Regions from separate parts of the Craurococcus roseus genome, predicted to be linked through region 2. Evidence: predicted binding sites of a transcription regulator. Region 2 holds the regulator's gene; each other region holds the start of a gene.
The links. Region 2 encodes HrcA, which represses chaperone genes, less so after heat shock. Its sites were predicted from a motif close to GTTNGCACTCNCNNNNNGNGAGTGCNAAC; they were not measured.
Positions count from the first base shown of each region.

Region 1: groES (co-chaperone GroES) is a predicted target of HrcA. The motif match lies at 5,556-5,584, and genes of this name have one in related genera.
Region 3: ABD067_RS22245 (DUF1178 family protein) is a predicted target of HrcA. The motif match lies at 4,385-4,413, and genes of this name have one in related genera.

Region 1 is NZ_BAAAFZ010000070.1:9,808-19,792, reverse strand. It holds gene ABD067_RS21030 (PAS-domain containing protein) at 1-2,304, opposite strand, end outside; gene ABD067_RS21025 (COX15/CtaA family protein) at 2,301-3,458, opposite strand; gene ABD067_RS21020 (glycosyltransferase family 2 protein) at 3,590-4,363, shown strand; gene ABD067_RS21015 (TVP38/TMEM64 family protein) at 4,360-5,073, shown strand; gene ABD067_RS21010 (usg protein) at 5,107-5,376, opposite strand; gene groES (co-chaperone GroES) at 5,655-5,969, shown strand; gene groL (chaperonin GroEL) at 6,030-7,670, shown strand; gene ABD067_RS20995 (cold-shock protein) at 7,926-8,129, shown strand; gene ABD067_RS20990 (hypothetical protein) at 8,206-8,787, opposite strand; gene ABD067_RS20985 (threonine dehydratase) at 8,865-9,842, shown strand; gene ABD067_RS20980 (NAD(P)H-dependent flavin oxidoreductase) at 9,829-9,985, opposite strand, start outside.
Region 2 is NZ_BAAAFZ010000046.1:82,733-92,717, reverse strand. It holds gene ABD067_RS15005 (DUF445 domain-containing protein) at 1-648, opposite strand, end outside; tRNA gene ABD067_RS15000 (tRNA-Pro) at 781-857, shown strand; gene ABD067_RS14995 (calcium-binding protein) at 1,023-1,652, opposite strand; gene ABD067_RS14990 (hypothetical protein) at 2,087-3,103, shown strand; gene ABD067_RS26450 (phosphatase PAP2 family protein) at 3,263-4,276, opposite strand; gene ABD067_RS14985 (hypothetical protein) at 4,275-4,442, shown strand; gene hrcA (heat-inducible transcriptional repressor HrcA) at 4,826-5,911, opposite strand; gene rph (ribonuclease PH) at 6,045-6,803, shown strand; gene ABD067_RS14970 (non-canonical purine NTP pyrophosphatase) at 6,800-7,435, shown strand; gene ABD067_RS14965 (endonuclease/exonuclease/phosphatase family protein) at 7,500-8,630, shown strand; gene ABD067_RS14960 (Bug family tripartite tricarboxylate transporter substrate binding protein) at 8,647-9,663, opposite strand; gene ABD067_RS14955 (Bug family tripartite tricarboxylate transporter substrate binding protein) at 9,787-9,985, shown strand, end outside.
Region 3 is NZ_BAAAFZ010000078.1:6,341-16,325, reverse strand. It holds gene ABD067_RS22265 (GAF domain-containing sensor histidine kinase) at 1-110, opposite strand, end outside; gene ABD067_RS22260 (NAD(P)H-dependent flavin oxidoreductase) at 273-1,340, opposite strand; gene ABD067_RS22255 (aspartate kinase) at 1,349-2,575, opposite strand; gene ubiG (bifunctional 2-polyprenyl-6-hydroxyphenol methylase/3-demethylubiquinol 3-O-methyltransferase UbiG) at 2,734-3,540, shown strand; gene ABD067_RS22245 (DUF1178 family protein) at 3,810-4,337, opposite strand; gene grxC (glutaredoxin 3) at 4,450-4,707, opposite strand; gene ABD067_RS22235 (double zinc ribbon domain-containing protein) at 4,747-5,553, opposite strand; gene ABD067_RS22230 (rhodanese-like domain-containing protein) at 5,565-7,166, opposite strand; gene ABD067_RS22225 (cysteine dioxygenase family protein) at 7,186-7,818, opposite strand; gene ABD067_RS22220 (DUF1622 domain-containing protein) at 8,267-8,566, shown strand; gene ABD067_RS22215 (S1C family serine protease) at 8,868-9,575, opposite strand; gene ABD067_RS22210 (Mov34/MPN/PAD-1 family protein) at 9,845-9,985, opposite strand, start outside.

The sequences.
Region 1 (9,985 bases), on a different contig from region 2:
CAGCCGTTCGCCGTCGCCCAGCGCGCGGGGCAGGAAGGGCGGGAGCGCCACCGACAGCAGGACGCCGGCCGCCTCGGCGGCCGCGCGCGTCATCCGGACCGCGTCCTCCGCCATCTCCGCGACGTCCATCTCCGCGTCGGACGCCTCGAAGCCCAGGGTCTCCGCCCGCGCGACGTCGAGGACGTCGTCGATGAGCCCGAGCAGCTGGCGGCCCGCCTCGCGGATGGAGCGCACGTACTCGGCCCCCCGCGTCGGGTCCGGATCGGCCGCGAAGGCTTCCGAGAACCCGATCACCGCGTTGAGCGGCGTGCGCAGCTCGTGGCTCATGGCGGCGAGGAAGCGCGACTTGGCGTTGTTGGCGGCTTCCGCCGCCTCCTTCGCGCGTTCCAGTTCGGCGCGGATGCGGCGCTCGGCGGTGAAGTCGGTGTAGGTCAGCACCCAGCCCCCGTCCGGGATGGGGTCGGAGACCACCTCCAGCACCGTGCCGTCCGGCTTGGTGCGGATGGTGCGGATGGTCTTGCGCCGGTCCTGCGACTTGATGCGCGCGGCGGCGGCGCGGCCCTCCCCGCCCGGCCCGTAGTCGCCGCGCGCGGCGAGCGCGTCCACGAACGCCCAATAGTGCGTGCCCGGCGCCAGCAGCTCGTCGGGGAGCGCGAGGATCTGGCGGAAGACCCGGTTCACCGCGACGATCCGGTCCTGCGCGTCCAGGAGCGCGATGCCGTGCCGGATGTTGTCCAGCATCGCCTGCTGGACGCCGGCGCGGGCGGAAGCCTCGCGCTGCGCCCGCAACTGCTCCGTGACGTCCGTGTGGGCGACGACGAAGCCGCCGTCGGGCGTGGGGTCGGACGACGCGTCGACGACGCGGCCGTTCGGCAGCGTGCGCTGGTAGCGGGTCGACTTCGACCGGTCGAGGGCCAGGGTCCTCGCGGCCAGCTCCTCGGCCTCCGCCCCGCCGCCCAGGGCCCCGTCGGCGAGCTGCCGCGCGACCACCTCCTCGATCCGGAGGCCGATGCACTCGCCCAGGGGCGGCAGCCCGTACTCCGGCCCGGCGAGGCGGTTCGCCGCGAGCAGGCGGCGGTCCGGGCCGTAGAGCGCGATCGAGTGGCGGGTGTTGTCCATGGCCGATTGCAGCAGCGCCGCGTGCGCCGTCGCCTCGGCCTGGGCCCGGCTCAGGGCGGTGATGTCGGTGATGACCTGGACGTGGCCGCCGTCCGGCATGGGCGCGTAGCGGATGTCGACCACCGTGCCATCCGGGCGCGTCCGCTGCCGCCTGGACCCGTCTCCGCCGCCGCCGAGCGGGGCGAGGTTGCGGCGGATCAGCTCATCCTCGTCTCCCGGCCCGTATTCGCCGGTGGCGGCGCGGCGGCGAGCGATGTCCTCGCGGTGCTCGCCGACCGCCACCTCCGAACCCGCCAGGATCGACTGGTAGGCGGCGTTCACCATCGCCACGCGGCCGTCGGGCCCGAACACCACCACGCCGTGCGGCAGCGACGCCAGGATGCCGTCGAGCACCGCGGCGCGGCGGCGCGCCTCGTCCTCCGCGCGGCGGGCGTCGGTGATGTCGGCGATCTCGATCAGGAAGCCGCCATCCGGCACCGGCTGGCTGGTCAGGCTGAGCACCTGCCCGTTCGGTCGTTCGCGGAACCAGGAGTGCGGGCGCGAGCGGTCGAGGGCCACGCGGTCGGCGACGAACTGATCGGGATCGGTGTTGATGAAATCGGCGCGGCGGGCCGTCGCGCGCATCACCTCGGCGTGCGGCATGCCGGCGTGGAGGGCGCCGCGCGGGAGCCCGATCAACTCCTCATAGGCTGGGTTGCTCAGCGCCAGCCGGCGCTCCGCGTCGAAGACGGCGAGGCCGCTGCGCAACTGCCCCAGCGCCGCTTCCAGCCGCCGCGCCTGCTCCGCCGCCTCGGCGATGGCCTCTTGGTGGCGCGTGACGTCCACGGCGAGGCTGTAGGAGCCGCCGTCGGGGAGGGGGCCCATGTGGAGTTCGTGGCAAGAGCCGGTGGCGCGCCGCAGCAGCCGCCGGGAATGCCGGTCGCGGTCGAACCGCATTTGCTGCTCGACCTGCGCTTCCGGGTCCCCCGGCCCGTAGACGCCCCGATAGGCGAAGAGGCGGACGACGTCGCGGAGCGGCGTGCCCGGCGGCAGCGTTTCGCGGTCTAGCCCGGCGAAGGAGAAGGCGGCGTCGTTGCACAAGGTCATGCGCCGCTCGGCGTCCCAGATCCAGATCGGAAAAGGCAGCGCCGCCAGCACGGCGGGGACGTCCGCGGGCGGACCCGGCCCGGTTGCGGAGGCGCTCATGCGGCGCCGCGCCGCGAGGCGGCGCGCGCACGCCGTGGCGGCGGCGACAGGCGAGCCGGTTCCGGGCCGGCGGCGACCGTGGGCAAGCGCCGCAACGCCAGCAAGGCCACCGTCAGCACCAGCACCGCGTTGGCTTGGTGCAGGGTGCCGAGCCAAGCCGGCACCACCAGCAGCAAGGTCGCCACCCCGAGCGCGTATTGCAGCGCCACCGCCGCGCCCAGGCCGAGGCAGGCCCGCCGCGCCGGCCCGCCCGGCAGGCGGCGCCACGCGGCCAGGGCGGCGCCGAAGGCGGCGAGCGCGGCCAGCGTCGCCAGGAGGCGGTGGTTGAACTGCACCGCCGCGACATTCTCGGCGAGGTTCAACCACGCCGGTTCCAAGCGCCAGTAGCCCTCCGGCACGAGGCGCCCGTCCATCAGCGGGAAGGTGTTGTAGTCGAGACCGGCGCGGATGCCCGCGGTGAAGCCGCCGGCCAGCATCGCCGCGACAAGCAGCCAAACCGACGCCTGAACCTGCCGGCGCACGCTCCTCCACGCCGGGACCGCGTCCGGGGACCGCGGCCCGTCTCGCCGCGCGAGCAGCCCGAGCGCGGTCCAGAGCAGCGCGGCGTAGAGGGCGAGGGCTAGGCCGAGATGCGCCACCAACCGCCAGGGCGAAACCGCGGTGCGGTCGGCGTCGAAGCCGGAGGCGACCATGAACCAGCCCACCGCGCCCTGCATGCCGCCCAGCGCCAACAGCAGCAGCAGGCGCGGCTTCAGCCCGGCGGGGATGCGCCCGCGCAGCCAGAACCAAAGCAGCCCGCCGGCGTAGACGAGGCCGATGGCCCGCCCCCAGAAGCGGTGCGCCCACTCCAGCCAGAAGATCCGCTTGAAGCCCTCCATTCCGAAGCCCTGGTTCACCAGGGCGTACTGGGGGATGGTGCGGTACAGGTCGTAGAGGCGCTGCCACTCCGCGTCGGACAACGGCGGCAGCGTGCCCATGATCGGCGCCCATTCCATGATGGACAGCCCGGAGCCCGACAAGCGCGTGGCGCCGCCGAGCGCGACCATGATCCAGACCATGGCCGCGACGACCAGGAGCCAGCGGCCGACCGCGCGGGCGCCGTCGGCGCGGTCCGTCCCGGTCGCAGCGGCGGCGTGTGCGTCGTCGAAAGGCATGGCGGCAATATAGGGCGGCGCGGCCCCGTGCGCAGCGGACGGCCACGTGCGTCGGGGGGGCGCGTCGGCTTGCTGCCGGTGGGCGGGGCTGCTACCCGCCTCCGACCATGCCCGGCCGACTGCACGCGGCGATGCCGGCGGAGACCGCCGCCACGGCGCCCCGCCCGGCCGCCTTTCCTCCCCTCGTTTCCGTGGTCGTCCCCGTGCGGAACGAAGCGCCCAACATCGCGCCGCTGGTCGCCGAGATAGAAGCCGCCCTGGCCGCGATCCCGCACGAGATCGTCTACGTGGACGACGGTTCCACCGACGGCACGCCCGCGGCGCTGCGGGAGGCGGCGGAAGGGCTGCCGGAAGAGGGCGGCGAGCCGCTGCGGCGGCTGCGGCACCGCAAGAGCTGCGGCCAGTCCGCAGCGATCGCCACCGGCGTCCGGGCGGCGCGGGGCGAGTGGATCGCCACGCTGGACGGGGACGGGCAGAACGACCCGGCCGACATCCCCCGCCTGCTGCGCCGGGCGCAGGCGGAAGGCGACGCCGTCCTGGTGGCCGGGCACCGGGTGACGCGCCGGGACACCTGGGTCAAGCGGCGCACCAGCCTGGTCGCCAACGCGGTGCGGGCGCGGCTGCTGGGCGACGCGACGCCCGACACCGGCTGCGGGCTGAAGGTGTTCCCCCGCGCCCTGTTCCTCGACCTGCCGCGCTTCGACCACATGCACCGCTTCCTGCCGGCCCTGGTGCTGCGCGCCGGCGGGCGGGTGGTGAGCGAGCCGGTGAACCACCGCCCGCGCCTCCGCGGCCGGTCGAACTACGGCACCCTGGACCGCTTGGCGGTGAGCCTGTTCGACGTGGCGGGGGTGGCCTGGTTGCAGCGCCGCGCTTCCCGCCCGGTGCTGGAACCGGAGGATTGACCGGGGCCGAGGCGGCCGGCGCCCCTCCTCGCGGGACGCGGCGGACGGCCCGCGCGCTTGGCAAGCTGGTCCTCCTGGCGGCAGGGCTGGCGGCGGGCGGGCTGGTGCTGCGCGCGGTGGGCGCGGCGCCGGGCACCGACTGGGTGGACCGCTACGTCCGCGACCAAGGGATGTTCGGGGAGGCGGTTTTCCTCGGGGCAGGCGCCATCGCCACGGCGGCCGGGGCGCCGCGGCAGGGCGTGGCCTTCCTGGGCGGCTACGCCTTCGGCGCGGCCGAGGGCGCCGGCTTGGCCCTGCTGGCGCAGCTCGGGGGCTGCGCGCTGTCCTTCGGTTGGGCGCGGCTGGTCGGGCGCGCCTGGGCGGAGCGGCGCTTGGCCGGGCGCTACGGGGCGCGGCTCCGGCGGCTGCGCGACGCCCTGGCGGCCAGCCCGTTCGGCGCCACCTTGGCACTGCGGCTGCTGCCCGTCGGCAACAACTTGGCGCTCAACCTGCTGGCGGGGATGGCCGGGATCGCGGCGGCGCCCTTCCTGGCAGCCTCAGCGCTCGGCTACCTGCCGCAGACGGCGGTGTTCGCCCTGCTCGGCAAGGGGGTGCGGGTGGACGGGGCGTGGCAGATCGGGCTCGCGGCCGGGCTGTTCGCAGTGTCCGTCGCCATCGGCCTCGCGCTGCTGCGGCGGCATTCGGCGGGGCGGACCCTGGAGGAGGGCTGAGGCCCGCGCCCGCCGGCCCCACAAGGGCCGTCGTCAGTGCAGAGAGAACTGCCCGTCCGCGTAGCGCAGCTCCGCCGGGCGGATTAGGGCCGAGGACGCCACGCGCACAGAATGCAGCGGCCCTTCGATCTCCCGGCGCCAGAAGTCGAGGAAGCGGGTCAGTTCGGGGAAGGTCGGCGCCCGGTCGACCTTCTGCCACACGAAGGTCTGAAGGACGCCGTGGTGGTCGGGCATGTGGTAGAGGATTTCGGCCGTGGTCAGCCGCCAATCCGGGACGCGGACGATGGCCTCGATCTGCTGCAACAAACCGTTTTTCCTTCTCGCCTGGGTCGGACGCGCGCCGGCGACTCCCCTTCCAGAACGAAAGAATGGCACGAGGGTGCTGCCCCAGCACAAGAAAAACCTTGTGACTCAACCTATTAGCACTCGCGCAACGAGATTGCTGCCGACGCCTTGACGATGCCTCGTGCTTGCCCTAGATCGCTGGCACTCCTCCTAAAGGAGTGCTAGCGGTCGGTTTTCGTGGCCCTGGCACCCGAGTGGAGAGAGCCACCAAAGAACAGACATCAGGAGAGGGCCGCATGAATTTCCGTCCCCTGCATGACCGCGTTCTCGTCCGCCGGGTCACGGCGGAAGAGAAAACGTCAGGCGGCATCATCATCCCCGACACCGCCAAGGAGAAGCCGCAGGAAGGCGAAGTCATCTCCGTCGGCCCCGGCACGCTCAACGACAAGGGCGAGTTGCGCGCGCTCGACGTGAAGGCCGGCGACCGCATCCTGTTCGGCAAGTGGTCGGGCACCGAGGTCAAGCTCGATGGCGAGGAGCTCCTTATCATGAAGGAGTCCGACATCATGGGCATCCTCGAAGGCCAGGCCGCGGCGAAGAAGGCCGCCTGACGCTCCGTCTCCCTTCCCCGAGACGAATCCCCCCGAAACAGAGAGACGAGGTAACGCAACATGGCAGCGAAGGACGTCAAATTCGGCGCCGGCGCCCGCGAGCGGATGCTCCGCGGCGTGGACATCCTGGCCGACGCGGTGAAGGTCACGCTCGGCCCCAAGGGCCGCAACGTGGTGCTCGACAAGAGCTTCGGCGCGCCGCGGATCACCAAGGACGGCGTCACCGTCGCCAAGGAGATCGAGCTCCAGGACAAGTTCGAGAACATGGGCGCGCAGATGGTGCGCGAAGTGGCCTCGAAGACCAACGACATCGCCGGCGACGGCACCACCACGGCGACCGTGCTGGCCCAGGCCATTGTCCGTGAGGGCGCCAAGGCCGTGGCCGCGGGCATGAACCCGATGGACCTCAAGCGCGGCATCGACAAGGCCGTGGCCGTGGTCGTCGCGGAGCTCGAGAAGAACACCAAGAAGATCTCCACCTCCGCCGAGGTCGCGCAGGTCGGCTCCATCTCCGCCAACGGCGAGACCGAGATCGGCGAGATGATCGCCCAGGCGATGGAGAAGGTCGGCAACGAAGGCGTCATCACGGTCGAGGAAGCCAAGAGCATCCAGACCGAACTCGACGTCGTCGAAGGCATGCAGTTCGACCGCGGATACGTCTCCCCGTATTTCATCACGAATGCGGAGAAGATGATCGCGGAGATGGACAACCCCTACATCCTGATCTTCGAGAAGAAGCTGTCCGGCCTTCAGCCGATGCTGCCGCTGCTCGAGTCGGTGGTGCAGAGCGGCCGTCCGCTGGTGATCGTGGCCGAGGACGTCGAAGGCGAGGCGCTGGCCACGCTGGTGGTCAACAAGCTGCGCGGCGGCCTGAAGGTCGCGGCGGTGAAGGCGCCGGGCTTCGGCGACCGCCGCAAGGCCATGCTGGAGGACATAGCGATCCTCACCGGCGGCCAGGTGATCAGCGAGGATCTCGGCATCAAGCTCGAGAACGTCACGCTGAACATGCTCGGCCGCGCAAAGACTGTGCGGATCGAGAAGGAGAACACCACGATCGTGGACGGCGCCGGCGAGAAGTCGGAGATCACCGGCCGCTGCGAGCAGATCAAGGCGCAGATCGAGGAGACCACCTCGGACTACGACCGCGAGAAGCTGCAAGAGCGCCTGGCCAAGCTGGCCGGCGGGGTGGCGGTGATCCGCGTCGGCGGCTCCACCGAGGTCGAGGTGAAGGAGCGCAAGGACCGCGTTGACGACGCCCTCCACGCGACCCGCGCCGCGGTCGAGGAAGGCATCGTGCCGGGCGGCGGCGTGGCCCTGGCCCGCGCGTCCAAGATGCTGGCCGACATCAAAACGGACAACAACGACCAGCATGTCGGCGTCGAGATCGTCCGCCGCGCCATCCAGACCCCGCTTCGGCAGATCGCCGAGAACGCGGGCCAGGACGGCGCCGTGGTGGCCGGCGACGTGCTTCGCAAGGACGAGTACGCCTATGGCTACGACGCGCAGACCGGCGAGTACAAGGACCTGATCGCGGCTGGCATCATCGACCCGACCAAGGTCGTGCGCACGGCGCTGCAGGACGCGGCCTCGGTCGCGGCGCTGCTGATCACCACGGAAGCGATGGTGGCCGAGCGGCCGGAGAAGAAGGCGGCGCCGGCCGGCGGCGGCGGCATGGGCGGCATGGGCGACATGGACTTCTGATCCGCCAGCAAGTCGGTGGTCCAGGGAGGGGGCGGTCCAAAAGGGCCGCCCCTTCTCGCATCCGGAACGCCGTTCAACCTTTGACAGCGCCGGCGCGATCTGCGTCCATAGGACAGCAAACCGCCTTGGCTCGCCTTGCCGTGCCTTCCTGGTCTTCCTCTGGATTCCGGGCGCCCTCAAGCCGTTCCACTGCCCGGTTGCCTCGCTCGGGCGATCGGCGCCCGGGCACCAACGGAGAGAAGGAGGCTGGATCGCATGGCGATCGGCACCGTGAAGTGGTTCAACCCGACCAAGGGGTTCGGCTTCATCGTCCCGCAGGACGGCGGTAAGGACGTTTTCGTCCACATCACCGCCGTGCAGAAGGCGGGCCTGCAAAGCCTCGACGAGAACCAGAAGGTCAGCTACGACGTGGTGCAGGAGCGCGGCAAGGCCGCCGCCGCCAACCTGAAGCCGCTCTGAAACCTTGAAGCGCCGGCACGTCCCCGGCGTGCCGAACCGATCGACCGGCCGATGCTTGGCATCGGCCGGTCGCGGCTCAGGTTTCCGGCGCCACGCGCCAAACGCGGGTGGCGCCGCAGGAACGCAGGATCTCTTCCGCTTTCTTCTGCTCGTCCTCGGTCCCAGCGCGCACGCCGAGTGCGAGCCGGTCGTCCATGGCCCGGGGCTGCTTGTCCTTGGCGTCGGCGGGATCGGCATCGGTGTCCGGCTCGGCGCTCTTGCCCACCGCTTCGCCCGCGGCCGCCGTGCCTAGGCTCGCCGCCGCCGCCGCGCCCACCGCCGGCAACGCGGCGCCGCCCGTCGCCACCACCGCGCCCGCCGCCGCCGCACCGGCCACGAAGCTACCCATGCCCACCCCGAGCTGGCGCAGGTTCCGGGCGTCCGCCTTAAGCGGGTGCTCGTCCGCGGGCGGCACTTGGCGCGCGTTGTCCGCCGGCGGCGACGCACTGGCGCGCCCGTGCGTCATGTCGTCTTGCTGGAACCCGCCCGCGCTTTCGAGCTGCGCCACCGCGCGCTCCAGGGCGCCCCGGTCGGGGAACTCGGCGTAGACGCGCGGGGAGGTGCTCAGCCCCCCGGCCGCTTCCCCGGTCCACTGGTCGCTTCTCACTTCGATTGCCATGGCGGCCGCCTCCGCTAACCTTCGCGGCCACAACGCCTTCGGGCCGAGGTTGTTCCGACAAGGGGATCGCCGCCGCCGTGTTCACCCTCCAGGCGCTGGAAAGGGCGGCCCGCCTCGTGGGAGCCGTGTTCCCCCCGACGCAGCAGATCGCTTGGCCACTGCTCGCCGCCCGCGCCGGCGCCGAGGTCTGGGTCAAGCACGAGAACCACACGCCGACCGGGGCCTTCAAGGTTCGCGGCGGCCTCGTCTATATGGACCGGTTGCGGCGGGAGCGCCCGGACGTGCCGGGGGTCGTCTCGGCCACGCGGGGCAACCACGGGCAGAGCCTGGCCTACGCCGGGAAGCGGCACGGGGTCGCCGTCACCATCCTGGTCCCGCGCGGCAACAGCGCCGAGAAGAACGCCGCGATGCGGGCGCAGGGCGCGCGGTTGGTGGAGCACGGCGCGGACTTCGACGAGGCGCGGGCCGAGGCGTCGCGGGTGGCCGCGGCGAAGGGCTTGGAGTTCGCGCCCTCCTTCGCGCCCGACTTGGTGCTCGGCGTCGCCACCTACGCGCTGGAGCTGTTCCGCGGCGCGCCGCCGCTGGACGCGCTGTACGTGCCGATCGGCCTCGGCAGCGGCATATGCGGCTGCATCCTGGCACGCGACCTTCTCGGCTTGCGCACGGAGATCGTGGGCGTGCAGAGCGACGCGGCGCCGGCCTACGCCCTTTCCTTCGCCGCCGGCCGGGTGGTGGAAACGCCGAGCGCCGACACCCTGGCCGACGGCATGGCGACGCGGGTGCCCGACCCGGCGGCGCTGGAGATCATTTGCCGGGGCGCGTCGCGGATCGTGACGGTGAGCGACGCCGAGATGGCCGCCGCCATCCGCGCCTATTGGCAGGACACCCACAACCTCGCCGAAGGGGCCGGCGCGGCGCCGTTGGCGGCGCTCCTCCGAGAAGCGCCGCGCATGCGCGGCCGGCGGGCGGGGTTGGTGCTGTGCGGCGGCAACATCGATCTGGAGCTGTTCCGCCGCTGGGTGCTGGGGGAGGGGCTCCCGCCTAACGCCCGGTGAGGATGCGCTCCACGAGCTGCTTGGCCGTCGGGATGAAGCCGTTCGAATAGAACGGGTCCTGGCCGAAGCGGTAGGCGTTGTGGCCGGCGAACATGAGGTTGTCCTCCAGCGCGCCGTCGTGGCTGATGTCCTGCAAGGTCTTC
Region 2 (9,985 bases):
GTGCCGCCCGCCGTCGATCAGCGCCTTGAGCGCCCGCGCCAGCACGCGCGCCCCGCCGGGGCCGCCGGCGAGCCGCGGCAGCAGCCGCGCCAGCAGGCGCCGCGCCCGCCCGTCCTCCAGGCTGGCGAGCACCTTGGGCAGCGTGGCCGCGAGCGCCTGCGCGGCCGGGCGCGAAGCGGCCGGGTCGGACAGGAAGCCGCGCAGGATGCCGGCGAGGTCGAGCCGCCCCAGCACGCGCCGCACCTCGTCCTCGGTGAAGACGTGGTTGGCGACGAAGCGGCCGAGTCCCTGGCCCAGCCGCTCCTTCTGCATGGGGATGATGGCGGTGTGCGGGATGGGCAGGCCGAGCGGCCGGCGGAACAGCGCCGTCACCGCGAACCAATCGGCGAGGCCGCCCACCACGCCGGCCTTGGCAGCGGCCTGGAGCAGGTCGGTCCAGTAGCCCGGCGGCAGCCAGTAGGAGCCCAGCATCACCGCCGCCATGAACACCAGCAGCCCGGTGGCGATGGCGCGGTGCCGGGCCAGCGCGGCGCGGAGCGGCGCTTCGGGGTCGGGCGGCCCCGCGGCGCCGGTGCCGCTCGCGGAGGAAACCGTGTCCGGACGGCGGGCGGCGTCCAATTCGATGGCTTGGCGGGGCAGGGACGACATGCCGCGGCAAGGTAGGCACGGCGCGCGTCGGTTACGAGGGCGGGAGCGGCCTTGCCCCGCCGCCGCGCAAGGTCTATAGCCGCGCACCCGCCGGGCCGGTCAATGCCGGCACCGGCGCGCCTTCCCGGCCGACGGAGCGTAGCTCAGCCTGGTAGAGCACTGTGTTCGGGACGCAGGGGCCGGAGGTTCGAATCCTCTCGCTCCGACCAGTCCGGGATGTTTGGAACCCTCGCAGGTCGCCGATCCTGCGAGGGTTTTCCTTGGGCGCCGCTACGGCGCTGTTCCATCCTTACCCGACGGCCGCCCTGATCCCCCGGAAAGGGACGGGTATGCCGGCCGCGCAGCGCGGGCCACGGCCCAGTCGCCGAGATCCCTCATCCGAACGGGGCGCCGTCCGCGCTTGCTGCCGGGGTGGCGCTGTGCAGGGTGATCTGGCTGCCGTCGTCCAACGTCACAATCGCCACGCCGCCGTTGGAGGCGAGGCTCACCGCCGACGCGCCCAGGATGACGAGTCGATCGAGCCCGCGCTCGAAGTCGGCGATCGTGTCGCTGCCGTCGCCGACCGTGTAGAGGAAGGTGTCCGCGTCGCCGCCGCCGCTCAACGTGTCGTCGCCCAACCCGCCCGCGATAGTGTCGGGACCCGGTCCGCCGACGATGGCGTCGTTCCCGGGCGTCCCGGGATGCGTCACCGGGCCGAGGTCGTTCCGGGGATCCTGCCCGGGGCGGCCTCCGACCACCGTCCATTTGCTGCTGGCGCCGTTGGCGTCGACGAACGAGAAGGACTGGATGGACCAACCCGCGGACGCGTCCGCCAGGGACGCGCCGCTCGACGCCGCACCAGGGCTCGCCGAAGGCTGGGCGGGGGCGAGCGTTTGCGCGCGCGCGTCGGGCACCGGTTGTGCTGGCGCGGGAAGCGGCATGGTCGGAACGGCGTAGCCAAAGTCAAAAACAGGTAAATGAAAATGCCCAATCAATGGAAAATCAAAAATCGCAATTCGCGTCACGGCTGATCCTCCCAGGGTGGGTTTTTGTTTGTGTGGCCCCGGCTGAACCGAAAAGGATATTGCGCCCACCTTGCAGAAGAAGCCAAGCCTTTGCCGCGAGCGAAAACCAATGCTGGATGCGGCCGGCCCCCGTGACGCCTCGAAGGGTTGAGACGCCTCCTGGAAAAACCGCCCCATTCCTCCCTGATCGTGGGCGCGCCGTTGCATGCGCCGGGCGCCAGAAGCGCCACGACCTCAACCACATGACGTGACTCGACCGATCCTTTTTAAGCCCGTTATGATCTTGCGTAGAATCAATGCTGCCGTCCTAATGTTCTGCGAGGATGGCGATCGGCCGACGCGTCGTTTGTAAGTGGGGCAGCAGGCCTTGCCTGCGCCACGGGAAGGCATGAGGTCGGTTCGTCGATCTCCTCTTGAAGGACCAAGGAGACGACATGGCGAAGTCAGGGAAATCCAAAGGTTCCAAAAGCCAGGACGGGAGCGGCAAACAAAGCGAGGCTTCCGGTGCGCAGTACGACGGCGGCGTGGTGGTCACCGGTACCATAGACGGCAAGATCCGCGACGTTGAGGTCGGCCTGATCACCGGCGACGTGACTCAGACCAACTCATCTGCCCAGAGCGCGAACAACACCTCGGTCGGCGGCGGCGGCGGGTCGCAAACGAACGGCCAGTTCGTCTTGCAAACCAACACGGTGGTCGCCGAGGGCGACGCCGACCTCGACATCACCATCCAAGGCAAGTTCAAAGGCGAGATCCGCGACGTTGAGGTCGGCCTGATCACCGGCGACGTGACCCAGTCCAACACCGCTTGGCAAGCGGCCGGGAACCTCTCGGTCGGGGGCGGCGGTGCCGGGGCTCAGGCGAACACGCAGATCGTCGAGCAGATCAACCATGTGTCGGCCATCGGCAGCGTCGAAGTGGACATGGTGTTCAGCGGCTCGTTCCAGGGCAAGGTCCGCGACCTGGAAGTCGGACTGATCACCGCCGACGTCACCCAGGCGAACCACGCCGTCCAGGGCGCGGCCAACATCGCCATCGGTGGGAGCGGCGGGACGCAAACGATCGTCCAGGGGGCGGGACAAGCCAACGTCCTCGCAGTTGTGGGCGACGTGGACATCACGCTCGTCTTCGAGGGCGACTTCAAAGGCCAGGTGCGCGACATCACGATCGGCGTCGTGACCGGGGACGTCAACCAGACCAACACCGCCGTCCAGGTCGGTATGAACGTAAGCGCCGGCCGCCACTCAGGCAGCCAGTCGATCGAGCAGTTCATCACGCAGACCAACGTGGTCGACGCGAACGGCGACGTGGATGTCGTCATCAGGTTCGACCCGGCCTACAAGGGCGACTACCGCGACATCGGGATCAGCCTGATGATCGACAACGTCCTCCAGTCCAACACGGCATTTCAGTCCGCCTCGAACGTGGCCCTGGACGCCGTTTGGCACTGAGCGTTCCCGCTCGCGGGCCGCAGGCGTGACCATGCCTGCGGCCCGCAACGCCTCGCGGCGAAGCAAGCGAAAGGGGGCGGCTCCCGGTCGGCCAGCCGGAACGGGCTGGCCTCCCCAGAGGCGGGCGCGTCGCGGGCGTCCTGTCCCGCCGGGTGCCGCCTAGACCGTCGCGGCCCTCTCGGCGCCGGCTCGGCCGCGGTGACCGCGCAACGGCTTCACGGAGGCGCGCTGCCCGGCACCTGCTGGAGCGGCCCGCATCAAACCGGACATGCGGCTTGGTCGGCTGGCTGCCGGGCGATGAACTCGCGCGGCGGGCGCATGCGCGAGCCGGGGCGGGGATGGACGGCGTTGCGCCCCCCGAACCGGGGGGGGGGGCCGGCGGCGGCGGCGGCGGGCGCGACGCGCGTCCTTCCGGGCGCGCCCGTCCCGGGGCCTCTTCCGGGGCCCCGCGGAGGATCCCGGCCTCCACGGCCTCCCGGCCGAGGAGGCGTCCGGGCCCGCGCGCCTTCGCCCCGAGCTCGCGGGCGCGGCCCGCGGCCGCCACGCCCCCGTCGGCCCCGACCGCCTCCAGGCCCCCCTGGGCCGTGCGCCGCCTCCACCCGAAGGGGAGGCGGGGGGGCGCCGCGCAGCCGGGCGGCGGCCGAGGCCGTCGTGCCGGGCCGCGCGGTCTCCTCGGCCGGCCGGACCTTCCCCCCGGCGCCGTGCCGCCCCCGGCGCCCCCGGCCGGCGGCGATCCGACGCGTCCGACGGGCTTCGACACAGGCCCACGCCCAGGCTTCCACCCAGGCCCCCACGGCTGCGCCGCCTGTCCGGGCGAAGCGGGGGCAGTTCCAGCCAGATCGTCGCGCAAGGCCAAGGCGTGCGCAACGTAGGCGGTATCCGACGGGAGCAGGGCGCCTTGGCCGAAGTGGACCCACGGCCCGGCGCAGGCAGCAAAGCGACCATCACTGTCGTGAGGATCGCCGCCGCGCAGGCGAGCAGCATCAGCTCATCGTTTCTGCCGTGCACGCGCAGGGCGGCGAACACGATTGTCGAAGACAGGAGCTGGGCCACGAGGCTGTCGTAGGCCGTGCGGAGCACCGAATTCAACGTCGGGTGGCTCCGGACAAAGCTCACCCAAGCGACCCAATCGAAGCCTACCGCTTCATCGAACCGGCTCAAGGCGGTGTCCATGAGCGGCAAGGCGGTTGTCGCGGCGAGATACGACAAGGTGCAGCCGGCGATGTTGAACGGCGTCTACGTGGCGATGAAGAAGGCGGCTTCGGCAAAGCGCGGCCTGCTCACCACGAACGACCAGAAGGCACCCGAGGCTCACAACACAGCGACCCCAATGGCGTAGTTCGACCAACCCGTGAAAACCACCAGCCCGGCGCCGATGTTCCGGACGAAGGCCAGTGCGGCCAGCGGCGCCACAGCGCAAACCGAGGCGCCATACTTAGCGGCGGGCGCACGCTCGAAACCGAGCAGCGCATCAGCCGGCACTTCCGCGGCTAAGGCTTGTGCTGCAGCATGAGGCATGCCCAAAGGCAAAACATGACTAAAGATAGAAAATCAACGGCGTTACTTCGGGTTCTAGATGGCAGGCGCGGTCGTAGTGGGGCGGCGTTTCTGATACGCGGGCGATGGCCGTGAGGCGGTGCTGCGGCGAGGCCGGTTGAGTCCCGGCTTCGGGCCGGGCAGGTCCATCACGGCCCCGTCCCGTCACCGATCCATTCTTTGGCCCTACCCCAGCATCCGCCCGATCACCCGGGCGGTGTAGTCCACCACCGGGATGACCTTGCCGTAGTTGATGCGGGTCGGGCCGATCACGCCGATGGCGCCGAGCAGGCGTTGGTCGCCGGCCTCGCGGCTGCGGAAGGGGGCCACCACCATGGCGAGGCCGGCGCTGTCGAACAGGCCGCTCTCGGCGCCGATGAAGATCTGCACGCCCTCGCCGCGCTGCGCGAGTTCGAGCAGGCGCAGCACCGTTTCCTGCGCTTCCAGGCGCTCGAACAGCGCCTGGATCTCCTGCACGCGCGCGGCTTGGTCGAGGTTCTGCAACAGCTTCGCCTGCCCGCGCAGGATCAGCGAGCCTGCGCCGCCGCCGCCCGCCCAGGTGGCGACGCCCGCCTCCACCACCTCGCGCGTCAGCGCGTCGAGCGCGGTGCGGTTGGCGGCGATCTCCTCGGCCACGCGCGCGCGCGTTTCTTCCAGGGTGGCGCCGGCCAGCCGGGCGTTGAGGTAGTTGCCCGCCTGCTGGAGCGCGCCGGGCGGCAGGCCGGGCGGCACCTCCACCACGCGGTTCTCCACCTGCCCGTCCGCCATCACCAGCACCACCAGGGCGCGGCCGGGGCCGAGGGCCACGAATTCGATGTGGCGGATGCGGCCTTCGGTCTTGGGCGCGACGACCAGGCCGGCGGCGCCGGCGAGGCCGGAGAGCATCTGCCCGGCCTCGGCCAGCGTGTCGTGCATGGAGCGGCCGCTGGCGGCGCAGCGGGCGGCGATGGCGTCGCGCTCCTCCTCGGCGAGGTCGCCGAACTCCAGCAGCCCGTCCACGAACAGGCGCAGGCCCCGGTCGGTCGGCAACCGGCCGGCGGAGGTGTGGGGCGCGTAAAGGAAGCCCGCTTCTTCCAGATCCGACATGACGTTGCGGATGGAGGCGGGCGAGAGGCCGAGCGGCAGCCGGCGGGACAGGGTGCGCGAGCCGACCGGCTCCCCGGTCTGGACGTAGACCTCGACCAGTTCGCGCAGGATGGAGGCGCTGCGCGTGTCGAGGCCGGCGAAGGAGGCCGCGGCCAGGCCCAAGGGCAGCTTCGGCGGCGGCGACATGCTGGTCGGGAATCCTCGTGGCACCGGGGCAAAGAGCTAGGAACGCGCCGCCGGGGGGTCAAGCGTCCCGGCCCTCCCCGCCTGGACGCGGCCCCTGCCGGCCCTATACCTCGCCGCCCTTCTGGAGACCGCCATGCCCGCCACCGACGCGCCCCCTTCCGCGCGCCCCGATGCGCGCCCCTCTGGCCGTACCGCCGACGCGCTGCGGCCCGTGTCCCTGGAGCCGGGCTTCTCCCGCCACGCCGAGGGCTCCTGCCTGGTGCGCATGGGCGCGACGGAGGTGCTCTGCACCGCCAGCGTCGAGGGCCGCGTGCCGCCCTTCCTGCGCGGCAAGGGCGAGGGCTGGGTCACGGCCGAGTACGGGATGTTGCCCCGCGCCACCCACACCCGCGGCGACCGCGAGGCGGCACGCGGCAAGCAGTCCGGCCGCACCCAGGAGATACAACGGCTGATCGGGCGTTCGCTCCGCGCGGTGACGGACCGCGCGGCGATGGGCGAGATGACGGTGACGCTGGATTGCGACGTGCTTTCGGCCGACGGCGGCACGCGCTGCGCCGCCGTCACCGGCGCCTGGGTGGCACTGCACCTCGCCTTCCGCCACTGCCTGCGGATGAACATCATGTCCGCCATGCCGCTGCGCGACCAGGTGGCGGCGGTGAGCTGCGGCCTGTGGGCCGGCCGGCCGGTGCTCGACCTCGACTACGCGGAGGACAGCAAGGCGCAGGCGGACGCGAATTTCGTGCTCACCGGCGGCGGGGGCTTGGTGGAGGTGCAGGGCACGGCGGAGGGCGCCCCGTTCTCGGAGGCGCAGTTGCTGGAGCTGCTGCGGCTGGCGCGGGCCGGCACGGCGCAACTCTTCGCGCGGCAGCGGCAGGCGGTCGGGCTGGAATGACGGGGCGGCGCAAGCTGGAGCGGGGGAATCGGCTGGTCCTGGCCAGCCACAACGCCGGCAAGCTGCGGGAGGTGGCGGCCATGCTCGCGCCCCACGGCCTGGAGGTGGTCTCGGCCAAGGAGGTGGGCCTGCCCGGGCCGGCGGAGACGGAAAACAGCTTCCTCGGCAACGCGGCGATCAAGGCGCTCGCCGCGTCGCGCGCCACCGGGTTGCCAGCGCTGGCCGACGACAGCGGCTTCTCCGTGGCGGCGCTGGGCGGCGCCCCCGGCGTCCGCACCGCCGATTGGGCCACCCTGCCGGACGGCACCCGCGACTACATGGCCGGGATGCGCAAGGTCGAGGAGCGCGCGCGGGGCACCGCCGACGCCGACCGCCGGGCGTGGTTCACCTGCGCGCTGGTGCTCGCTTGGCCGGACGGCCACACGGAGGGCTTCGAAGGCAAGGCGCCCGGCCGTTGGGTGTGGCCGCCGCGCGGGGACCGGGGCTTCGGCTACGACCCGATGTTCGTCCCCGACGGCCATTCGCAAACCTTCGGTGAGATGGAACCGGCGCTGAAGCATTCCATCAACCACCGGGCGCGCGCCTTCGCGCTGCTCGCCGAGGGCTGCTTGCCGTTGCCGGCGGCGGGGTGATGCCCCGCACACCCGCGCCGGATCGTGGGGCGTAGACTGGCCCTATGGGAGCGGAGGCGGCGCCATGCGCCTTGCGAGCTTCAACGTCGAGAACCTGTTCTCCCGCGCCAAGGCCTTCGACGCGGAGGACGGCGCGGCGGCCCGCAAGGCGCTCGAAGCCTTTGCGGCCCTCAACGCGCTGATCGCCGAGGCCGAGTACGGCGAAGCCGACAAGGACCGGATGCACGGGCTCTTGGAGACGCTCGGGCTGGAGCGGTCCGACGACGGCGAGTTCGTCCGGCTGCGGCAGAACCGCGGCGAGTTCCTGGTGCGGCGCCGGAGCGGCGTGCTGGACATCGTGGCGCGCGGCCGCGGCGACTGGACCGGCTGGCTGGAGCTGGAGCGCGAGCCGGTGGACGACACCGCCATGCGCATGACGGCGCGGGTCGTGCGCGACGTCGGCGCCGACGTGTTCGGCATCGTGGAGGCGGAGAACCGCCCGGCGTTGAAGGGCTTCTCCGACACCATCCTGCCGTTGGCGGACGGCGAGCCCTATGCGCAGGTGATGCTGATCGACGGCAACGACCCGCGCGGCATCGACTGCGCGCTGATGACGCGGGCAGGCTTCCCCATAGCCTCCATGCTCTCGCACGTGGACGACACGGACGACGCCGGCCTCGTCTTCAGCCGCGACTGCCCGGAGTACCGCTTGGACACGCGCGGGGGCCGGCTCGTGGTGCTGGTGAACCACTTCAAAAGCAAGTCCGGCGGGAGCCAAGCCTCCTCGGACCGGAAACGGCGGCGGCAGGCGGCGGCCGTGGCGCGCATCTACGGCCGGCTGCGCGAGGCGGGGAACGGGTTGGTGGCGGTGGTGGGCGACCTGAACGACACGCCGCCGGAGAACGCGGACGACCCGCTCGCGCCGCTGCTGCGCGACACCGACCTCGCCGACATCTCGGAGCTGGATGGCCACGACGACGGCGGGCATCCCGGCACCTACGGCGGCTCCACCGCGTCCAACAAGATCGACTACATCCTGCTCTCGCCGGCGCTCCGCGAGCGCGCCGGCGCGTCGGGCGTGTTCCGCCGCGGCATGTGGCCGGGCGTGCGGCCGGTGAAGTGGGAGACCTATCCGGAGGTGGACCCCCGGCAAGGCGGAGAGAAGCGCCACGCGGCCTCGGACCACGCGGCGCTCTGGGTGGACCTCGACCTCTGAGCCCCCCGTCCCGCCGCTAGCTGTCGGCGCGGATGTTGTTGGCCTTCACCACCTCGCCCCAGCGCGCGTGGTCGCGGCGCATGGTTTCGCCCAACGCTTCCGCGGTGCCGCCGCCGGGCTCGTCGCCCTGGTCGGTGATGCGCTTGCGCACGGTCTCGTCCTGGAGCGCCTGGTTCAGCGAAGCGTTCAGCTTCTGCACGATCTCGGGCGGCAGGCCGGGCGGGCCGAACAGGCCGATCCAGGCGGTGAACACGAAGTCCCGCAAGCCCATCTCGGCCGCCGTCGGGATGTCGGGGAAGGCCGGGATGCGCTTCTCGCCGGTCGAGAGGAAGCCGCGGAGCTGGCCCGCCTTGACGAAGGGCGCGACCACGGAAGCGCCGTCGAACATCGCGGAGAAGCGGCCGGCGATGAAGTCCTGCATGGCGGGGCCGCTGCCGCGGTAGGGGACGTGCTCCATCGGCGGGTTGCCGGCGCGGTTCCTGAACATCTCCATCGCCACGTGGGAGAGGCTGCCGGCGCTGGCCGAGCCGTAGTCCGGCCCGCCCCTGCCCTGCTTCTTCGCCCATTCGACGAACTCCGGCACCGTCTTCGCCGGCACGGAGGGGTGGAGGCAGAGGATCAGCGAGGATTGCAGCATCATCCCGATCGGCGTGAGCTTCAGCGGGTCGATGGTCATGTTCTGGAAGGTGTGCGGGTTGATGGTGAGCGGGTTGGCGTTGCCGGCGAGCAGCGTGTAGCCGTCCGGCCGGGCGCGCAGCACCGCGTCGGTGCCGAGGTTGCCGCCGGCGCCGCCCTTGTTGTCCACCACCACCGTCTGCCCGAGCGCTTGGCCGAGCCCCGGCGCGACGATGCGCGCGGCGAAGTCGGTCTGCCCGCCCGGCGGGAAGCCCACCACCATGTTGACCGGGCGCGTCGGGTACTGCTGGCCCTGGGCGCGCAGGATGCCGGGGGCGGCGAGGCCCGCAGCGGCGGCGGCCACGGTGCCGAGGGCGGCGCGGCGGCCCAGGGAGCCTGGTGTGGTCGGATTGCTCATCGTCGCACTTCCTCCTCTTGCGGGACGGGGCCGCCAACGCGCGAGAACCCGTTCGGTGCCCGCATCTTCCCTCCCGTGCCCGCCGGGGGCAACGTCGGGCGCAACGACGGACGGGAGGGCGACATGACCATCAACCGACGCGCGGCCTTGGCCGCGCCCTTTGTGCTCGCGGCGGGCCGCAGCGACGCCGGCGCCCAAACGGCGGCGTTCCCGAACCGGGCGGTGCGGATCATCGTGCCCTACACGCCGGGCGGCGTGTCCGACATCACCGCGCGCCTTATCGCCGAGCCGCTCGCCGCGGCCTGGGGCCAGCCGGTGCCGG
Region 3 (9,985 bases), on a different contig from region 2:
GGGGTGTCGAGGAGGCCGGTCCGCCAAAGCGCCGCCAAGCGGGCTTCGTTCCGGACGGCCGCGTCCGTCCCTGGTGCGCCATCGGCGGCCGTCGTCTGATCGGCGTTCATCGGCGTCCCCACGCGGCGGATCATCCGCCGTGCGTGGGGGTTATCGGCGCAGCGGCGAGGACGATCAATCCCCGCGTCCGCGCGCGCCGGGCGTTCTTTCCGGTGGCGTTCCCGGCGGTGTGCGTACCGGCGCGACGGGCTCGCGCGGCGCGGCGGGGAGCCCTAGCCGCCCCGTCGCGCCGAGATAGCCGCGGCCGCTTGCGCCATCAGCTCCTCCAGGATCGCCGCCGCCGGCTCCTCGCGCGTGACCATGCCGATGGACTGGCCGGCCATCAGGCTGCCGTTCTCCACGTCGCCGTCGATCACCGCCCGCCGCAGCGCGCCGGCCCAGAAGTGCTCGATCTCCAACTGCGCCGCTTCCTTGGAGACCTCGCCCGCCGTGAAGCGCGCCAGCACCGCCGCTTGGTGGTCCATGAACCGCCGCGTGCCCGCGTTCTGCAGCGCCCGCACCGGGATCACCGGGAAGCGTTCGTCGAGTTGCACGGTCGGCACCGCGTCCCGTGCCGCGCCACGGATGAAGGCATGTTTGAAGCGCGGGTGGGCGATGCTCTCGTTAGCGCAGACGAAACGTGTGCCGAGTTGCACGCCGGCCGCGCCCATTTCCAGGAAAGCCAGGATCGCCTCGCCCCGGCCGATGCCGCCGGCCACGAACACGGGCACCTCCGTCACGTGCGGCAGGATCTCCTGCGCCAGCACGTTGAGGCTCACCGGCCCGATGTGCCCGCCTGCCTCCGAGCCCTCGATGACCAACGCGTCCGCGCCGGCGCGGACCAGCCGCTTGGCGAGCGACAAGGCCGGCGCGAAGCACACCACCTTGGCCCCGCCCTCCTTGGCGCGGCGGATGGCGGCGCCGGGCGGGATGCCGCCGGCGAAGACGATGTGCCCGACCCGCGCCGCCAGGCAGGCGTCCACCAGCGCGTCGAGCCGCGGGTGCATGGTGATGAGGTTCACGCCGAAGGGCTTGTCGGTGAGCGCCTGGGTGCCGGCGATCTCCTCGGCCAAGCGGTCCGGTTCCATGGCGCCGTTGGCGATCACGCCGAAGGCGCCGGCGTTGGAGAGCGCCGCCACCAAATGGCGCTCGCTCACCCAGCTCATGGCCCCGCCCATCACGGCGTAGCGGCTGCCCAGGAAGGCCGCCCCGCGTGCCATCAACCGGTCCAGCTCGGCGCGGGCCGCGGCCGGGGGGTGGGCGGCCTCGCCGGCCGCCGTCATCGTCGGGAGCGCGTCCATGGCCATCGTCACCCCGCCGGCCCGTCGAGGCCGTAGGCGGTGTGCAGCGCCCGGACCGCCAGCTCCGTGTATTCCGCGCCCACCAGCACGCTCACCTTGATCTCGCTCGTGGAAATGACCTGGATGTTGATGCCCTTCTCCGCCAAGGCGCGGAACATCGTGGTCGCCACGCCGGCGTGGCTGCGCATCCCGATGCCGACCACGCTGATCTTCGCCACCTCCGGGTCGGCCAGCAGGGCCTCGTAGCCCAGCTCCTCCCGCACCCGGCCCAGCACGTCCTGCGCCCGGGCCAGGTCGGCCTTGCCGACGGTGAAGGTCATGTCGGTGGTGCCGTCCGCGCCTACGTTCTGGACGATCATGTCCACGTTCACGTTCGCCCCCGCGAGCGCGTCGAACACGCGGGCCGCGACGCCGGGCCGGTCCGGCACCCGCCGGAGCGTCACCTTGGCGTCGTCGCGGGAATAGGCGATGCCGCTCACCAGGGGCTGTTCCACGATCTCGTCCTCGTCCACCACCAGGGAGCCGGGCTTGTCCTCGAAGGAGGAGAGCACCTGCACCCGGACCCGCTGCTTCATCGCCAGTTCCACGGAGCGCGTCTGCAACACCTTGGCGCCCACGGAGGCCAGTTCCAGCATCTCCTCGTAGGAGACGCGCTCCAGCTTGCGCGCCCGGGGCACGATGCGCGGGTCCGTGGTGTAGATGCCGTCCACGTCCGTGTAGATGTCGCAACGGTCCGCCTTCAGCGCCGCCGCCAAGGCCACGGCCGAGAGGTCCGAGCCGCCGCGGCCCAGCGTCGTCACCCGGTTCCGCTCGGGCTCGACGCCCTGGAAGCCGGCCACCACCGGCACCTGCCCCGCCTCCATGCGCCGGACCAGCTCGGAGCCGTCGATGCCCTCCACGCGCGCCTTGCCGTGGGCGCTGTCGGTCAATATCGGCACCTGCCAGCCCTGCCAGGAGCGGGCCTCGACGCCGACGGCCTGCAAAGCGATGGCCAGCAGCCCGATCGTCACCTGCTCGCCGGTGGCGACCACCGTGTCGTACTCCCGCGCGTCGTGCAGCGGCGACAGGTCCTGGCACCACCTGACGAGCTGGTTGGTCGCCCCGGCCATGGCGGACACCACCACGGCGACCTGGTTCCCCGCTTCCACCTCGCGCTTCACCCGGCCCGCGACGGTGCGGATGCGGTCGAGGTCGGCGACGGAGGTGCCGCCGAACTTCATCACGATTCGGGCCATGGCTCTCGGCGTTCCGTCCCGTCGGCGCTGCCCCGGTCACGCCGCGCGGTTGCGGCGGCCGGCCGACGTTGCAAATACAGCGTGCACAGATACCGACCCCGTCGCCGCACCGCAACATGGGGTGGATGACAGGGCCCGGAACGATGAAAGGGTGTGGCATGGCGGTTGGGGTGGGCGGCGGCACGGCCATTGGCTCGGAGATCGCCAAATTCGACCGGTTCGCCGCCCGCTGGTGGGACCCGCGCGGCCCGATGGCGCCGCTCCACGCCATGAATCCGGCGCGCATGGGCTGGATCATCGAGCGCCTCGCCAGGGCCAACCGCCGCGACCCGGACGCGCCCAAGCCGTTGGCCGGGCTGCGGGTGCTGGACGTCGGCTGCGGCGCCGGATTGGCGAGCGAGGCCCTGGCACGTGCTGGCGCCGACGTCACCGGCCTGGATGCCGCAGCGGAGGTGCTGGGCGCCGCCAAGGCCCATGCGAGGAAGTCGGGTCTTTCCGTCGCCTACCGCCAGGGCACGCCGGAAGCGATGTTGGCGGCGGGCGAGCCGCCCTTCGACGCCATCCTGGCCTTGGAGGTGATCGAACACGTGTCCGACCGCGCCGCCTTCTGCCGACACTTGGCGGCCCTGCTGCGGCCGGGAGGGTTGCTTTTCCTGTCCACCCTCAACCGGACCACGCGCAGCCTGCTCTTCGCCAAGGTCGGCGCCGAGTACGTGCTGCGGCTGCTCCCGGCCGGCACCCATGACTGGCGCATGTTCGTCCGCCCAGCCGAGTTGGGCGCGGATCTGCGCGGCGCGGGCCTGCGGGTCGCCGACATCGCCGGCCTGTCCTTCGACGTGCTGTCCGGCCGCTGGCACCCCAGCCGCGACCTCGGCGTCAACTACATCGCCCTGGCGGTGTGCGGCGGGGCCGAGGCCGCCACGACGGCACCAAGGGACCCAGGATGGAGAAGCCCTTCGCGGTGATCCGGCCGCGCGGAAGGCTCGGTACGGCGTAGCGCCTATGGGGCGTCGGCTAGGTCGGGCTGCCCTTGACGCGTTTATGAACGGCATCGCGGGGGAAGGGCAGCGTGCTCCTCGTCGGGTCGCCGGAGGGAAGGCGGGACGAACGGGAAGTCAAACCCCGCTTGTCGAAAGACCCTTGGACCCGGAGCGGCCTGCCACGCGCCGGCATCGTCCCGTCCCCGCACCTCCCGACTGGGCTCGGTTCGCCCGAGCCGCCTTATGGAAGGCCGTCAGCCGTCCGCGCGTTGTATCCAGGGGATGCGAGCGACGTCGATCCCCTCGTCCCGGAGCGCCTCGGCCTCGGCGTCGGTGGCCTCGCCGTAGATGCCGCGCGGGTTGGACTGCCCCTCGGCCTGGCCGCCTTCCTGCTGCCGTTTGTGCAGACGCCGGGCGGCTTCGGCAAACTTCGGGCCGACGTACTCGCAGTTGCGTTCCACCTCGCCCCGCATCCGTTGCAGCAAGGCCACCAGTTGCGCGGGGATAGGCCCGGACACCATGCCGCCTCCGGGCGCCTCGGCAGGCGCTCGCGGCTCCGGAGCAGAGGCGGCTTCTTCGGTGGCCGACGCCATGACCTCCTTGCGGCGGCGCGCGCCCTTTTTCGGGATGGCCGGGGCCATCAGGCGCTTTGCTACATCGGTGGCGCCGCAGGTCGGGCATTCCACAAAACCAGCCTTGGCCTGGGTGTCGAAGGCGCCGCTGTCACGGAACCAGCCGTCGAAGTCGTGACCGCTGGCGCAACGCAACTGGTAGTGGATCATCTATCCTTCCTGTGACCGGCTGAGAGCCGAACTGAGGAAGCATATAGGTTGGCAGTCCCGCGCAGCGAGTGCCAGCACGGAAATATTGTTTCGCCAACGGTAGCCGGGTCCGTCACGTGGCGAGGAGTGCTTCCAGCTTCCCGGCCCGGTCCAACGCCGCCAACTCGTCGGAACCGCCGATTGAACGGCCGCCGATGAAGATCTGCGGCACGGTGGTCCGCCCGCCGGAGCGCTCGATGGCGGAGCGGCGCGCGGCCGAGCCGTGCGGGGCGTCCAACTCCTCGAAATGGACGCCCTTCCGCGCCAGCAACGCCTTCGCGCGGTCGCAGTAAGGGCAGAAAGGGGTGGTGTAGATTTCCACTTTGGGCATGGGCAGCAGATTGTCCGCCCGGCCAAGGGGATCAAGCGTTCACCGCTTGGCCGAGGCCGCTTCCAGCCTGGGATCGGGCACCCGCGCCGCCGCCAGCACGTCCACAGCCGCGGCACCGGCGGCAAGGAGGGCTTCGGCGCAGGCCCCGGTCGTGGCGCCCGAGGTCAGCACGTCGTCCACCAGCAGCACCCGGCGGCCGGCGACCCGCGCCGCCCCGCGCCGGGACACCGAAAAGGCTCCCGCAACCAGCGCCGCCCGCTCCGCCGCGCCCGCCTCGCCCAGCGGCGGCGTGGCGCGCCGGCGGCGCAAAAGGTCGGGAAGGTGCGGCTTCCCGGCCGTGCGCGCCAGTCGACCCGCCAGGAGCGCCGCTTGGTTGTAGCGCCGCGCCAGCAACCGGCGGGGGTGCAAGGGCACCGGCGCCAACAGGTCCGCCCGTGCCAGCAGTGCGGCGCCGGCGCGCGCCATGTGCCGGGCCAGCGGCGCGGCCAGCTCCGTCCGGTCGCCGTTCTTGAAGGGCAGGATCAAACGTTGCGATCCCGCGTCGTAGCGGAACGCCGCACGCGCCGCCTCGAAGGGCGGCGGCCGATCGGCGCAGCCCGGGCAAAGGAGGCCACGGCCCGCTATGGCCGTCGCGGCCGCCGCAGCGCGCCGAGGTAGCGGCACGCCGCACCGGGCGCAGCAGGGCTCGGTGACGAAGGACAGGCCACCGAAGCAACCGGCGCAGAACGAGCCTTGCGCGTCCACCGCCGCCTCGCACAACAAGCAGTGCGGGGGCAGCAGCGCATCGAGGAAGCCGCGCGCCACCAGCACGCCGCCCGCGCGCGCCATCGCCAACGGCCATCGCACGGCCGGGCCGCTCAAACGCGCGCCCCGCCGAACCGCGCGTCGCCGTCGCGCGCGACCTCTCGAACCAAGTCGACCTCCCAGCAGAGGTACTCCCGCATCGCCTCTTCCACACCCTCGTTGCGGTCGTAGGGGCGGAGGTAGGCATCCACGCATTCGGAGTCGGTGGGCATGTGCCGGTCGGCTCTGAGCGGCAGCCCCGCCGCCCGCCACGCCGCCATCCCGCCTTCCAGGACCCGGACCGGCGCCATGGTCAGGCCGCGCAGTTCTGGCACCGCCAGCCGCGCCACCCACTCGTCATCGGCGGCGATCACTAACGGGCGCCCTTCGGCGTTGAACGGCGCCAGCGCCGCCAGCCGGGTCCGCACGCCCCAGCGCGCGCCGGGGATGTGGGCTTCGCGGAACCCCAGGGAGCGCGAAAGCTGCACCACCTCCGCGCCGCCGGACGCCAGCAAGGCCGACAGCTCCGCCGGGGCGATCGCCACCGCCGGCACCGCCGCCGCTTCCGGGCACTCGGCCGGGCGCGGCGGGCCGCGCTCGGTCAGGTCTTCCGGCCGGGCGGTGTAGGCGTGGACTTCCCAGCCACCGCCCATTTCACGGAGCCAACCTCCGGCCATTCGGGCGCGGACGCCGTCGTCGTCCACCAGCACGACCCGGGCGCCGCGGACCGCGATCCAGCGGTCCGTCGCTTGGACGAGTTGCCCGCCGGGCGCCGTACGGCTGCCCGGGAGCCGGCCGGCCGCGTACTCGGCGGGGTCGCGCACGTCGAGCAGGTACGCCGTGCGTTCACGGTCGGTCAGCAGCCCTCGCAGTGCCGTCGCGTCCGCCACTTCGCGCACGCCGCGCGCCGCGGCGAAGCCCGCCGCGCGCTCCCGCGCCAGCGCCGCGCCGTCCGGGACGCCGGGCGGGAAACTCGCCGTCCCGCCGCGCGCGCAGCGGAACCCGGCCAGCTCCCACCCCATCGTGCCGTTGCGCAACGCCACCACCCGGTTCGGCACGCCCGCCGAGCGGAGCGATTCCGCGCCCATGATGGAGCGCGTGCGGCCGGCGCAGTTCACCACCAGCGTCGTTTCGGGCCGCGGCGCCAGGGCGCCGATGCGGTACACCAGCTCCCCGCCCGGCACGTTCGTGGCGCTGGGGATGGACATGCGGCGGAACTCGTCCATCGGCCGGCTGTCCAGAACCACCATGTCCGCGCCGGAACGCATCATGGCGTCCAACTCGGCCGGGTCGACGGACGGCGTACCGTATTCGTGCTCGACCCACTCGCCAAAGGCTTTGGAAGGCACATTGACGCCGGAGAACAGCACGTAGCCGGCCGCGTTCCAGGCTGGCGTGCCGCCGTCCAGCACCGAGACGTCGGAACAGCCGACCCCTTCCAAGTGGGCCGCCAAGCGCTCTGCCAAGCCGCCCTCGCCCCCGTCCACGCAGCAGACGCGGACGGGGCGGCGCGGCAGCACCGCCCGCGCCCGCACCTCGGCGCGCGACAGCGGGCACGGGTTGGCCCAGAACAGGTGGGAGCGGCCGAACTCGCCCTCTTCGCGGGCGTCCAGGATGGCCAACTCGCGGCCGTCCCCGATCCAGCCCTTGAGGGTCGGCGCGTCTATGCGTCGCATGGCGGCGTGGCGGGCGCCCTCACCTTTCCGGCGACGGCCCCGCGGCCGGCGTCGCGTTGCCCTTCATGAAGTTGCGGTTGTACGGGATCACCCGGCCGCTTTCCACGTCGAAGGCCTTGCGGTCCTCCAGCCTTTCGAGCGCCAGGCCGTACATGTGCAGGTGACGCGTCGGCACGGCCCCGACGGTGTGGATGGAGTGGATGTCGTCCGGCATCAGGCAGATGCCGCGGCCCGGCTCCACCATCACCTCCGCGCGGAGGTGGATGGAGCAGCGCTCCGGGTCGGCGCCGTCGTCCAACCGCTCGTACACCCGGTTCAGCTCCTGCCCTTCGACGGCCACCACCACCGCCCAGGTGGTGTGGTCGTGCGGACGGGTCTCGTTGCCCGGGTTCAACGCGTTCAGGTACAGCGCGAAGCGGTTGCCCGGGTCCTCGTGCAGAAGGTAGCGGTTGGCGCCCTTTTCCCCGCCGGGCGGCGGCGGGAACTCCGATGTGGGGAAGAGGTGCTCCTGCCGGGCGAGCAGCATCAGCTCCCCCTGGATGGCTTCCAGCGCCGGGCGGGTGACGCCTTGTGCGGCCTCGATGTCGCGGATGCGGCCCACGGCGGCGGCGACGGCCGCGGCGCGGACGGTGTTCGCGTCGGTGGCGTTCATGGTCGTTCTCCCCGGACGTTCCTCAGGCAACACTTAGCTTTGAGCGCTTGCGGCGCCGAACCCGCGGAAGGTCCGGACCCGCTCGGCACCGCCTTATTGCCTCACTCGCCCACCATCTTGCTTCCTCAGCCGCCTTCGCTGGCCGTCGCCGGGGCGCAGCAGCGGTTCCGGCGTCGGCTGCGGAGTGTACCCATTCCGTTCCGGCAACGCGAGCGTTTCCCTACGCGGAGCGCTCCGCGGCATCGCGGATCGGCACGTCCGTAACGAGCGGTGCGGCCGGTGATCCCGCCGCCTTCGGCCCCGTTGCGGCCGGAGTGGCGACGGCGGAGGGCGGAACACGCATGGAAGAGCTGTTCAAATCCTGGACCGAGTGGGTGGCCGTTGCGGTGGAGGCCGCGGCCGTGCTGGTCGTCGCGCTGCCGCCTCGGCCGAGGCGGCAGCGCGGGCGGTGGTGGTCTTCTTCGCCCGGCCGGCGATGCCGGACGTGGAAAAGGAGGCGGTGCGGCTTCGACTCGCGCGTTGGCTCGCGGTGGCCTTGGAGTTCGCGCTGGCCGCCGACATCCTGCGCACGGCCATCGCGCCCTCCTGGGAGGACATCGGCAAGCTCGCGGCCATCGCCACGCTTCGGACCCTGCTGAACTTCTTCCTCCAACGGGAGATCGAAACGGCTGCCCTCCACCAGGAGGGCGTGCGGAGCGCCGGCACGCCGCATCGGCCGCCGGCCGCGGCCTCGGCGGGACAGGGCTGAGATGCCTGCAGCCACGGCGCACACGCGTCCACGGCGCTGATCAAGGCCGCCGATGGCGCCCTCGCGCAAGGCGGCGGACCGGAACGGGAGCGGCTGCCGCGGGCGGCGCGGTGCTGGGCTAGGCATCGACGCCAGAGCCACCCTGCCGAAGACGTTCGCCCTGGTGGCCTGGGACCGGATCGCCGCCTTCTCCGTACCCTCGCGCCGCGGGCAGGCCGAAGCACGCCTTCGCGGCGGAGCAGGCGGCTTTGGAAGAGGCCGAGAGGTCGGGGCCGCAGGGCGCGATCTTTGAGCCCTGCCCTTACCGCATGCAACGCAGGAACACGGTGGACGGATGGACCGCCTCGCCCACCTCGGCGGCGCCGCGCGGGGGCTGGCCGGCGCTGTGGGCCAGGCGCGGCTGCACGCCGTTGCGGCGCAGGAACTCCATCGCTTGCGTGCCCTTGATAGCGAAATTCACGTTCTGCGGGATGTCGCCAGTCCTGCGCGCCACGTTCTGCGCGTTCAGCTTTGAAACCACAACGCCGACCACGTTGCCGCTGCGGTCCAGGAGCGGACCGCCCGAGTTGCCGGGCTGCACCGGCGCGCTGATCTGGAACTGCCGCGGGTTGTCGCGCAGCCCGGACAGCGCCGAAACCTCCCCCGTGGTCAACGTGGGGCCGGAGGAAAGAAGTCCTGCGAGGGGGAAGCCGTAGGTCACGACTTCCTCGCCCCGGCGCAGTTCCGGGCCGGAGCGAAAGGGGAGCGGCGGCCCGGGGTCGCCCTGCACGGTCAGCAGCGCGAGATCGCTGTTCCGGTCGGACGCCGTGAGCGTCGCGGTCAGCTCGCGGCCGCCAGCCGTCCGCACCCGCACCTCGGCGCAACCCTGGGCGACGTGGTCGTTGGTCAGCACCCGCCCGGCCGCGACCACGAAGCCGGTGCCGGAGGACGCCGGCCGTCTGCCACCACCCCCGCCGTCCTGCCCGCCCCCGTTCGGGGCGCGCCCGAAGGGACTGCCGCCCGGCGGCAAGGGCGGCGGCTTCGTCCCTGTGCCGGGCCCGGTCGCCGGGCCGGCGGTCGCTGGCGGCGCCGCAGGGATCGCCGTCGGAAACTTGGCTTCGGCCGAGGGTCCGGCCGACTCGAGCGGCAGCGGCTTCTGGGCCAGCGCCCCGGGCGCGGCGACGCACAGAGCCAGGGCCGCCAGGAGACCGCCCGCGGCGACGGAGTCGGGTCGGGGACGGCGCATGCGGGAGACCTGCGGCGGCGTGCGGCATGGGTCAACAGGACGGGGCGGGAACATCACAACAGCCCTTCCCGCCGGATCGGGGCGTGCCGCCGGCGGCCGACGACCAAAAGCTCGTGGACCACGATGCCAAGCACCGCTGCCGTCGCGGCCTCCACGGCCTCCAGAACCTTCAACGCCGTCACGCCCGCGTCGCC